3 regions of the Anaeromassilibacillus sp. 1001302B_160321_C8 genome follow, and region 2 is predicted to be linked to each of the others. Evidence: predicted binding sites of a transcription regulator. Region 2 holds the regulator's gene; each other region holds the start of a gene.
The links. Region 2 encodes LexA, which represses DNA repair genes until DNA is damaged. Its sites were predicted from a motif close to CNAACANNTGTTNG; they were not measured.
Positions count from the first base shown of each region.

Region 1 (3,278 bases), 200 kb from region 2:
TGCTGTGTCATACGCATCCTGCAAAGCGTCCTTTTCTTCCTGAACATTGCTGTATTCATCCAGGTTATCCAGGACTTCCTTCGCCTCTGCGATGACCATGCTCAGCTGATCTTTCTCGGAGATGGGCTGCAGGTTTACGATCGCATTATATTGTTTACAAATTCGTATTGAAATCGTCCTGTGAAACGTTTAGACTAATGGATACAGAATTTCCACAAGAGAGAAGGTTCACAATTTGGATTGGTTGAGAAGGTTTATGATAGGGCGGTACGGCCCGGATCAGTTGGGGGTTGCTTTACTGATTGTTTATCTGATTCTCATTTTCTTTGCCCCTCTTACTGGCCTATGGATTTTCCGCCTGTTTGCGCTGGCCGTTTTAATTTTGTGCCTATTCCGTATGCTTTCTCGCAACACAGCAAGACGCTACCAGGAAAACCTCAAATTTTTAGCGTTCTGGAATCCAATCAAAAGCTGGTTTCAGAGGAAAAAGGCCCGGATTAAGGATTCCAAGACCCACCGGTATTACAAATGCCCGAACTGCAAAAACACGCTGCGCGTTCCGCGTGGAAAAGGGAAAATTCAGATTACCTGCCCGGTTTGCCATACAGAATTTATTAAAAAAACATAAAAGGAAGCTGCGAAGGAACATCCTCCGCAGCTTCCTTTTATGTTTCGTTGTCGTTATGAATTTCCACGTAGCCTCGGTTTAGATCAATTCCAAGATCTCGCATTGCAAAATATCCGCGATGCGCTTCAGCGTGCGGACATCCGGCTCCACTTCACAGTGCTCCCATTGATACAGCAACGCTTGTGAAACCTCTAACCGCTCCGCCAGTTGTGCGCGGGTCAGATGGGCAAGTTCCCTCTGGCGTAGAATCTTCTTATCGCGCTCCACCAGGATCGCAAGCTTTTTGGCCTCGTCGATCAGCAGCGGGCACCCGTTATGCCCCTGCAAACTACAGGGCCGCCCATCCGGATTCAAGATCACCGGCACGCCGTCCTCTGCACTCAATTCATAGCCCTTTGGCAATTCATAATCTTTTCCCCCGTCGTCCTCGCCCTTCATGGTGGCGTCGTCTTCATCCCAGGGCACCAGAGAAAAACTCTCTCCGATCAACTCCTCGCGCGGGGCATGGTAACAATTGATCCGATAGAGCGTCACCGTATCCATTCGCAGTCCTCCAAAATCCGCGCCGCACATGCTGCCAACTCCGGGCATGGGCGCTTTTTATAGTATTCCGCTGTCCGTTCGCTTGGAACCGGGGAATTGTCTGCGTCCTTGACCCCTGCCAATAATTCCGCACACACAATCGAGCCGTTTTCCTTGCGGAAGCACTCCGCCAGCCGTTGAATCTCCTGATAGAGCTCTTTCTTTTCCACTTTGGCCTTTGGGTCCGTGTAGCCAAGTTTCGCACTTGCGACAAACACCATGCCCGAGACTGTGCCGCATACCTGCCGCAAGCGTCCCATACCCCCGCCAAAGCCGGAGGCCAAGCGGACGGCGGTGTCAAAATCCATGCCGATCTCTTCCGCAAAAGCGCCGACCACCGCCTGTGTGCAATTGTATCCTTCCAGAAAGAGGGCCTTTGCCCTCTCTGCCTTATCGCCCATCTTGATTTCTCCTTCCGAATGTTTGGACAGGAATCCGATCAAAACCATCCATGGAGTTTTGCAAAACAGAACCTGTCCAATCGGTCTGTTTCTAAAATTATAACGCAAATCGGCAATGGTTGCAATTTCCGCTTGACTTTGGCAGAAAAGTTCCTTATACTGTTTGTATCGAACATATGTTTATAAGAAGGGTTTTCTATGACAACCATTGAAAAACTGACCATCCTGACCGACGCCGCCAAATATGACGTGGCCTGTACCTCCAGCGGGATCGACCGCGGCGGGAAAAAAGGAAAACTGGGCAGTGCTGTGAAAATGGGCATCTGCCACAGCTTTGCATCTGACGGGCGGTGCATCTCCTTATTGAAGGTGCTGATGACCAACGCTTGCATATATGATTGCCAATATTGTATAAACCGCCGGTCCAACGATACGCCCCGGGCAACGTTTACCCCGCGCGAACTGGCCGACCTGACCATTGGGTTTTACCGGCGCAATTATATCGAAGGGTTATTTTTAAGCTCTGCCGTCATCAAAAACCCCGACTACACCTGCGAGCTGTTGATCCAAACCCTGCGCCTCCTGCGGGAGGAATACGGATTCCGGGGGTATATCCATGCCAAAGCCATCCCCGGTGCGGACAACCGGCTCCTGACGCTTCTCGGGATGCTCGCGGACCGTATGAGCGTGAATATCGAACTGCCCTCCGAGCGCAGTCTCAAGCTGCTTGCGCCGGACAAATCGAAGCGTTCCATCCTACAGCCGATGGGCCTGATCGCAGGCAAAATCCAGGAGACACGCCACGACTTGATACGGTACCGCAGTACGCCGAAATTCGCCCCTGCCGGCCAGAGCACACAGATGATTATCGGCGCCACCCCGGACACTGACTGGAATATCCTCCGCCTGACCGAGGGGCTTTATAGGAAGTATGGCCTGCGGCGTGTTTTTTACTCCGCTTATATGCCGGTCTCGGAAAATGCCCTACTGCCCCCCAAGGGGACAAAACCGCCGCTTCTACGGGAACACCGGCTCTACCAGGCGGATTGGCTGCTCCGCTTCTACGGCTTCACCGCCGACGAGCTTTTGGACATCCATCATCCAAACTTCCACCCCCTGGTGGACCCCAAATGCGGTTGGGCGGTCAACCATATGGAACAGTTCCCGGTGGAAATCAATACCGCCCCGTATGAGATGCTATTGCGCGTTCCAGGGATCGGCGTGCGCAGCGCCCAGCGTATCCGGGCGGCGCGTCGCTGCCGTTCCCTCGACTTCGACGGCCTGAAAAAAATCGGCGTGGTCTTAAAGCGCGCGCAGTATTTCATCACCTGTTCCGGAAAGATGCGGGAGGGATTGCGCTTTACCCCAGAGAGCGTCCTGCGCGCCCTGATCTCCGAGGAAAAACAGAAACTTGCGGCACAGGATGTCCCGGAACAGCTCTCCTTTTTCACCCCATCCCCCACGACAGAACCACAAGCGCCGGTTGCCTTTCCGGAACTTGCCCAAAAGGAGGCCTGACCATGGTTGCCTATCGCTACGACGGAAGCTTCGACGGCTTTCTTTGCTGTGTTTTTGAAAGCTATATCAGGCGGGAGGTCCCTGTGCAAATTCTGCCCGAGGAAGAAGCACAGGTGTCCTTATACCCGGAAAAATGGATTGAAACCGAC
Region 1 is NZ_JADNJD010000002.1:76,662-79,939, forward strand. Features, by position in the region: gene I2E77_RS01695 (hypothetical protein) at 1-174, opposite strand, end outside; gene I2E77_RS01700 (helix-turn-helix domain-containing protein) at 707-1,171, opposite strand; gene I2E77_RS01705 (C-GCAxxG-C-C family protein) at 1,159-1,611, opposite strand; gene I2E77_RS01710 (putative DNA modification/repair radical SAM protein) at 1,810-3,129, shown strand; gene I2E77_RS01715 (TIGR03915 family putative DNA repair protein) at 3,132-3,278, shown strand, end outside.
Region 1: I2E77_RS01710 (putative DNA modification/repair radical SAM protein) is a predicted target of LexA. The motif match lies at 1,781-1,794, and genes of this name have one in related genera.

Region 2 (3,278 bases):
CGGAAGTATTGCGCAGGTGTGCTATATCAATGGAACCGAATACACAGCGGTGCGCTGTATTTCCGACAATGCGGATAGCAACGCGGGCGTGGACTATGAGCAATTTTCCACCTTTGCCGCGCATCAGACAACCGAATTGCTTTGCACGGCGCTGCCAATGTTGGAAAATATATAGGAATCGAGCAAGCAGAAATCCCCTACCCATAAAACAAAAGAAACGGACCAGATCTTTCAAAAGATTTCAAAAGATTACAAAAAGTGACAGGGAAAAGGAGGCGGCAGGATATGAAGGTCATCGACATTTCGCGGGAGCTATTTTCTACACCGGTTTATCCGGGGGACCCAGAGCCTCGCCGTGAACTGGTGCGGCGCATGGAGCTGGGGGATTCATACAATCTCTCCGGGTTCTATACCGGGTGCCATTCTGCCACCCACGTGGATGCCCCCCGCCATTTTATCAACGACGGAAAGACGGTGGACGAGCTGGACCTGTCCCGGTTTATGGGGCGCTGCACAGTTGTGTCAGCACACGGGATTGTCACGGGGGCCGACATCGACCGTATCATGCCCTATTGCGAAAAGATCCTATTGTTCAAGGGCGGAGGGGAGGCTTACCTCTCCACAAGCGCTGCATTTGCCTTAGCTGCCGCCGGCGTGACGTTGGTTGGGACGGATGCCTGGAGCATCGGCGCGCCGCATGAGGAGGCGGGGCCGCATGTTGAACTCCTGGGTGCAGATATTCCCATTTTGGAGGGGTTGTGCCTGTCCCATGTGAAGGAGGGTACCTATACGTTGGTGGCGTTCCCACTCTACTTGAAGGGGGCGGAAGCCTCCCCTCTCCGGGCAGTGTTGTTGGCGGAAGACGGCGAAGCGGATTAAATTTTGAAAATCAAACGGCGCGGCTCTGCTAAAAGCAGGGCCGCGCCAGTCTGTTTATAGGGGATGTTTGCTCATTTATAATAGCGGATGCTTGCGACGACTTTTCCGATCACGGTGACGTCGGTCGCATAGATGGGTTCATACTCCGGGTTATCGGGCTGCAAGCGGATGCGGTCGGGCTCCCGATACAGATATTTGACCGTCGCCTCATCCTCGATCAGGGCGACGACCATCTCCCCGTCCTCCGCTGTGGATACTTTGCGGGCAATCACAAGGTCGCCGTCCAGGATGCCGGCGCATTTCATGCTTTCCCCGCGCACGCGCAGTGCAAAGTAGTCGTCGGCATTTTGGTTGGGCGGGCAGAAGGGGACATAGCCCTCCACCTCTTCCACTGCGAGGATGGGTTGCCCCGCAGCCACACGGCCAACGACCGGCACCTGTACAGTGGGCTGCTCCCCCACAAGATGGATGGCGCGGTTGAGGCCGGCGTCGCGGCTGATATATCCCTCGCGTTCCAGTGTCTTCAGGTGCGCGTGGACGCTGGACGTGGATTTCAGGCCGGTCGCTTTGCAGATTTCCCGAACGGTCGGAGGAAGGCCGCCCTGTGCCCGGCTTTTTAAATAGTCGTATACTTTCTTTTGGCTTTCTGTCAACATATCGCATCCTCACTTTCCTGGTGGTGGTTTTTGATCCATTTCCGGAGCCATTCGGAAGAGCATGTTAGAAAAATAGATGGGCGCCTGCGAAGGCTTCTATCCATTGCCCCTTTATTATAGAGAAAGGCGGTACACATCTATGAAAATGGTTATTTTAATAATTCCATTATAACACAGGCGGTCAAAAAATGTAAACGTTTGTTTGTGAAACTTTCGAGGGGTTTCTTCCCAAAGCGTCCCTTTTTGGCAATTTCTACGGAAATTCGTTCAAAAAATCTACTGAAATAGTTTAAAGAATATTCATAGCATCGTAACAACTCAAATCGGTAAAGTGAGTATAATAAGAACCGTAATCAAGCAATGGAGCCGCACCAGAACTTGATACATGTTCTACCCTCCTCAATATACCCCTCAAGCTAAGAAGAAAGACCGAATCCGTAAGGGTTCGGTCTTTTTTCATTTGTTGTGTACGGTTCCTATTTTTGCAGCTGCCGCATATTCCCCGAAATAGGTGGCAAAAATAGACTCGGAGGTGCAACGAATGACTAACAACCACTATCAGAAGAACCATTCATCCGGAGGGGCTTCCAAAGGCTTTTACATTGCTCTGGGCGTCTGTTTAATTGCAATCGGTGTGGCCGCCTGGACGACGTATGATAGCGTTATCAACTATGCGACGCCGGAGGAGGAACCATCCAGCAGCCAAACAACGGCCTATCCAGCGAATGAAGCGGTGAGCGGCGTGTTGGAGGTCCCTGGAAGCAGCTCGCCGGGCACAACATCTTCCACACCATCCGCACCGCCGAGCACATCCCCCAGCAGCCAGGCGCCGCAATCCAAAGCGCCGGTTTCCTCGGAAGAGCCCGCCGTAAAGACCACGACGGTTCCATTGTCTTTTTCGTATCCGGTCGATGGAACGGTTGTGCAAAAATTTAGCATCGACAATCTAATCTATTCTAAAACGATGAAAGACTGGCGCGCGCATGCGGGGGTGGATTTCGCTGCGGAATTGGGCACGGAAGTGAAAGCGATCGCCGATGGGACCGTGAAAAACGCCTACCACGACGACCTATTTGGGAATGTCGTATATATCGAGCACGGCGAGACCGGCGGATGCTACTGTGGCCTGGAAACGATGGACGTGAAAGCCGGCGATACGGTCAAGGCCGGTCAAAAAATCGGGACGGTTGGGACAACCCCTTGTGAGAGCGCTGACGACCCACATCTACATTTTGCGGTTAAGAAGTCCGGCAAGTGGATTGACCCCCTCACAATCTTTGAATAGGCGCCCTCGGCAACGTTTAGGGGCATAAAAAGCAGAGTCAAGAGAGGAATCTTTTGACTCTGCTTTTTTGATCTCTGCCTGTAAAGTTTAGAATATATTCATAAAAATTACAAGAATGTTGCTGGAAATATTATTAATTTCGTGGTACACTATATACGAAATGAAAAGGCCCCTTCTTTTCGGTGAAGTGCGTTTCAATTGATGTAACGGGGTGGAGATTAAATTGGATGCGAGTTGTCCGTTCGGGTGAATCCTTAACAGTTTATTCATGAAATAGACACCGAACGTTACCATACCCAGCGGAAATTTTACTATACTTAAATAGACGGGGAAAGAGAACAGACAGGTTTGTATAGCCCGGTTCCCCACGGGCATACGGAATGAGACTGGTAGAAAGGAGGTACATTCGTGAACAGCAGAGGAGCGGTTCTGGTTTGTGTTACAGGCCAGCGCGATTG
Region 2 is NZ_JADNJD010000002.1:278,601-281,878, reverse strand. Features, by position in the region: gene I2E77_RS02760 (5'-methylthioadenosine/adenosylhomocysteine nucleosidase) at 1-175, shown strand, start outside; gene I2E77_RS02755 (cyclase family protein) at 286-879, shown strand; gene lexA (transcriptional repressor LexA) at 951-1,535, opposite strand; gene I2E77_RS02745 (M23 family metallopeptidase) at 2,077-2,820, shown strand; gene I2E77_RS02740 (hypothetical protein) at 3,229-3,278, shown strand, end outside.

Region 3 (3,278 bases), on a different contig from region 2:
ACGGCGCGGAACATAAGACCATTTTCTGCTATGAAAATGAAGAAGAGCTGACCGTTGAAAACGTGCGGCATCACAGCCGCTTCCATCCGCGCTGCGGCACGAGCTTTATGATTATCATGCTGCTGCTGGGGGTCATCATCGGGTTCTTCATCCCGTTCACAAACCCCATCCTGCGCACATTGGTCAAATTGCTTTGTATTCCGGTGGTGGTGGGCATCGGCTATGAGCTTATCCGTATCTGTGGGCGTTATGACAACCTTGCCACGCGCATCATTTCGGCCCCCGGCCTCTGGATGCAACGGCTGACAGTCAAGGAACCGGACGACAGCATGATCGAAGTGGCGATTGAGGCGATGAAGGCGGTCATCCCGGAGGACGGGACGGATCTGCAATGCCCGTTACAGGCCAAGCAGCCAAAGGAGAAAACGGCATGACGCTGCGGCAAACGTATCAAAAGGGAAAGATGCTTTTAGAAAAGGCAGGGATTGAAACCCCTGCCTTTGATGCTGTCTGCCTGTTTGAAAAGGTCTTTGGTATGGATCGCCAAAAGCTGATGATCCATGGGATGGAACCGGCGGAAGAAGCGCACGCGGCCGCATATTGGGAGCTTTGTGAAATGCGGGCGCAGGGGCGGCCGTTGCAGTACATCCTTGGCGAGTGGCCGTTCATGGATTTTACGCTTTGCGTGGGAGAAGGCGTTCTGGTGCCGCGCGAGGAGACGGAGTTGCTGGTGTATACAGCGGCGGAACGGCTCCGTGTGGGCAGCGGCGCGAAAGGGCCTTGGAAAGGGATCGACCTCTGCGGCGGAAGCGGCGCAGTGGCGATCGGGCTTGCATCCCTGCTCCCAGGGTTAGAGATATCCTGCGCAGAGCTCTATGCGGATGCTTTCCGGTTTTTGGAGGCCAATGTCCGCCGGCTGGCAAGCAAGGCCGTCCATCCGGTCCGATTAGATGTCTTGTCGCCGGAATCGGCCGCACCGTTTTCCGGACTGGACCTTGTGGTGTCGAACCCCCCTTACGTGGAGGCGGGGGTGATTGCGGGACTACAAAAAGAGGTGCAGCAGGAACCGCGCACAGCCCTGGACGGCGGGGAAGATGGGCTGGTGTTCTACCGGGCGATTGCGCAGCTATGGGTCCCGCGTTTGAAGCCCGGCGGCGTTGCCGCTGTGGAGATCGGGGAAGAACAGGCGCAGGCCGTGACGGAATTGTTCCAAGAGGCGGGTGTGCGGGAAATCGAAGTGCGCAAGGATTTTAACGGGTTGGACCGCGTGGTCGTTGGCGTCCGGGCATAGGTTTGTAAATGGATGGCTTGGCGGCGCGCAGGCGTGCTGGATTGTGCCCGCCGCTTTCCGGCGAGAGGGCATTGGCCTGGGAAAAATATGGAATGCAGGATTTTACAGAAGCAGGGAGGCAAATATTTGTTCGAAATTGCCCTCCATCCATTGCTTTTCTTTCAAAAATACGATATAATAATGCAAGTTATTTTATGACTTGTCGCTTCGAGACGCCGGAACTTCTTCCGGCGTTTTTCCAATCAAAAGACCGGAGGGAATCAAATGGCCATGGACAAAAGCCGCGGCGCGGCTGCGGGAAAAACGATGGATAAAAAGGCGGCGCTGGAGACAGCGCTGGCGCAGATCGAAAAGCAGTTTGGCAAGGGCGCGGTGATGCGTCTGGGCCAGAACGAGGCCATGCATGTGGAGGCGATCCCCACCGGTTCGCTTTCCCTGGATCTGGCGCTCGGGATCGGCGGGCTGCCGCGCGGCCGTATTGTCGAGATCTACGGCCCGGAGAGTTCCGGCAAAACCACGCTGGCCCTGCATTGCATCGCAGAGGGGCAGAAGAACGGCGGCAACGCGGCGTTCATCGATGTAGAGCACGCCCTCGACCCGGTGTACGCCCGCGCGCTGGGCGTGGATGTGGACGGCTTGCTCGTTTCCCAGCCGGATACCGGTGAACAGGCGTTGGAGATCACGGAGGCGCTGGTGCGTTCGGGCGCCATCGACGTGATTGTTGTCGACTCGGTGGCGGCCCTGGTGCCGCGCGCGGAGATCGAGGGCGAGATGGGCGATTCCCACGTCGGCCTGCAGGCGCGCCTGATGAGCCAGGCGCTGCGCAAGCTGGCGGGTGCGATTTCCAAATCCAACTGCGTGGCGATCTTCATCAACCAGCTCCGCGAAAAGGTGGGCGTGATGTACGGCAACCCGGAGGTCACCCCCGGCGGCCGCGCATTGAAGTTCTATTCCTCGGTACGCATCGATATCCGCCGCATCGAGACGCTCAAAAACGGCACGGAACAGGTCGGCTCCCGCACCCGTGCGCGCGTGGTGAAAAATAAGATTGCGCCGCCGTTCCGCGAGGCGGAGTTCGACGTGATGTACGGCCGCGGCATTTCACGCGAAGGCGAGCTGCTCGACCTTGCGGTCAAGCTCGACATTGTGCAGAAGAGCGGCGCCTGGTTCTCCTACAAGCAGGAGCGCCTTGGACAAGGCCGCGACAATGTCAAAAACCTGTTCGCCACCAATAAGGAACTGGCGGACGAAATCGAACAGCAGGTCCGCGCAAATGTCGGGAAACTCTATGCCAAGTCGGCGGTACCCATGCCGAACGCTTCCCCAGCGAAACCGCTGGAGATCCCCGCGCCTGCGGCGGAGGTGGCAAAACCGGCCTCCCGCGCAGCGGCTGCGAAAATCGACATAGAGGCCGACGACGTCGAATAGACATGAATCATAAAAGGATGGGAATGCTTTGTTAGTTACCGCATTGGAGCCGCGGCGCAAACGCCTGACGGCCCTGTTCCTGGATGGGGAGCTCGCCGCAAAGTTAGACTCGGAGACCCTGTTGCAATCCGGCCTGCGGATTGGGATGGAGCTCGACGACGAAGAGCTGTACCGGCTGATCCAGCGGAGCGACGCACACCGCGCGCAGGAGAAGGCGCTCTACCTGTTGGAGCACCGCAGCCACTCCAAAAAGGAACTGGCGGATAAGATTTCCCGGACGGCGGGGCGCGAGGCAGCGGAACGCGCTGCGGAGCGCATGGAAGAGCTCGGCCTGGTCAACGACGCGCAATATGCGCGCAATTTGGCGGAAGAGCTGCTGCAGCGCAAGCGGTTTGCGGCGCGCCGTGCGGAATATGAGCTCTTGCAAAAGGGGATCGACCGCGCGCTCGCCCAGGAAATTGTGGAAGAGCTCGCCCCAGAGCCGGAGGAATCGCTCCGGTTCCTGCTGGAACGGAAATATCAGAGGTCCCTTTCCGATGAAAAAGGGCGCCGCCGCGTG
Region 3 is NZ_JADNJD010000005.1:144,648-147,925, forward strand. Features, by position in the region: gene I2E77_RS05380 (DUF1385 domain-containing protein) at 1-434, shown strand, start outside; gene prmC (peptide chain release factor N(5)-glutamine methyltransferase) at 431-1,291, shown strand; gene recA (recombinase RecA) at 1,556-2,719, shown strand; gene I2E77_RS05395 (regulatory protein RecX) at 2,748-3,278, shown strand, end outside.
Region 3: recA (recombinase RecA) is a predicted target of LexA. The motif match lies at 1,411-1,424, and genes of this name have one in related genera.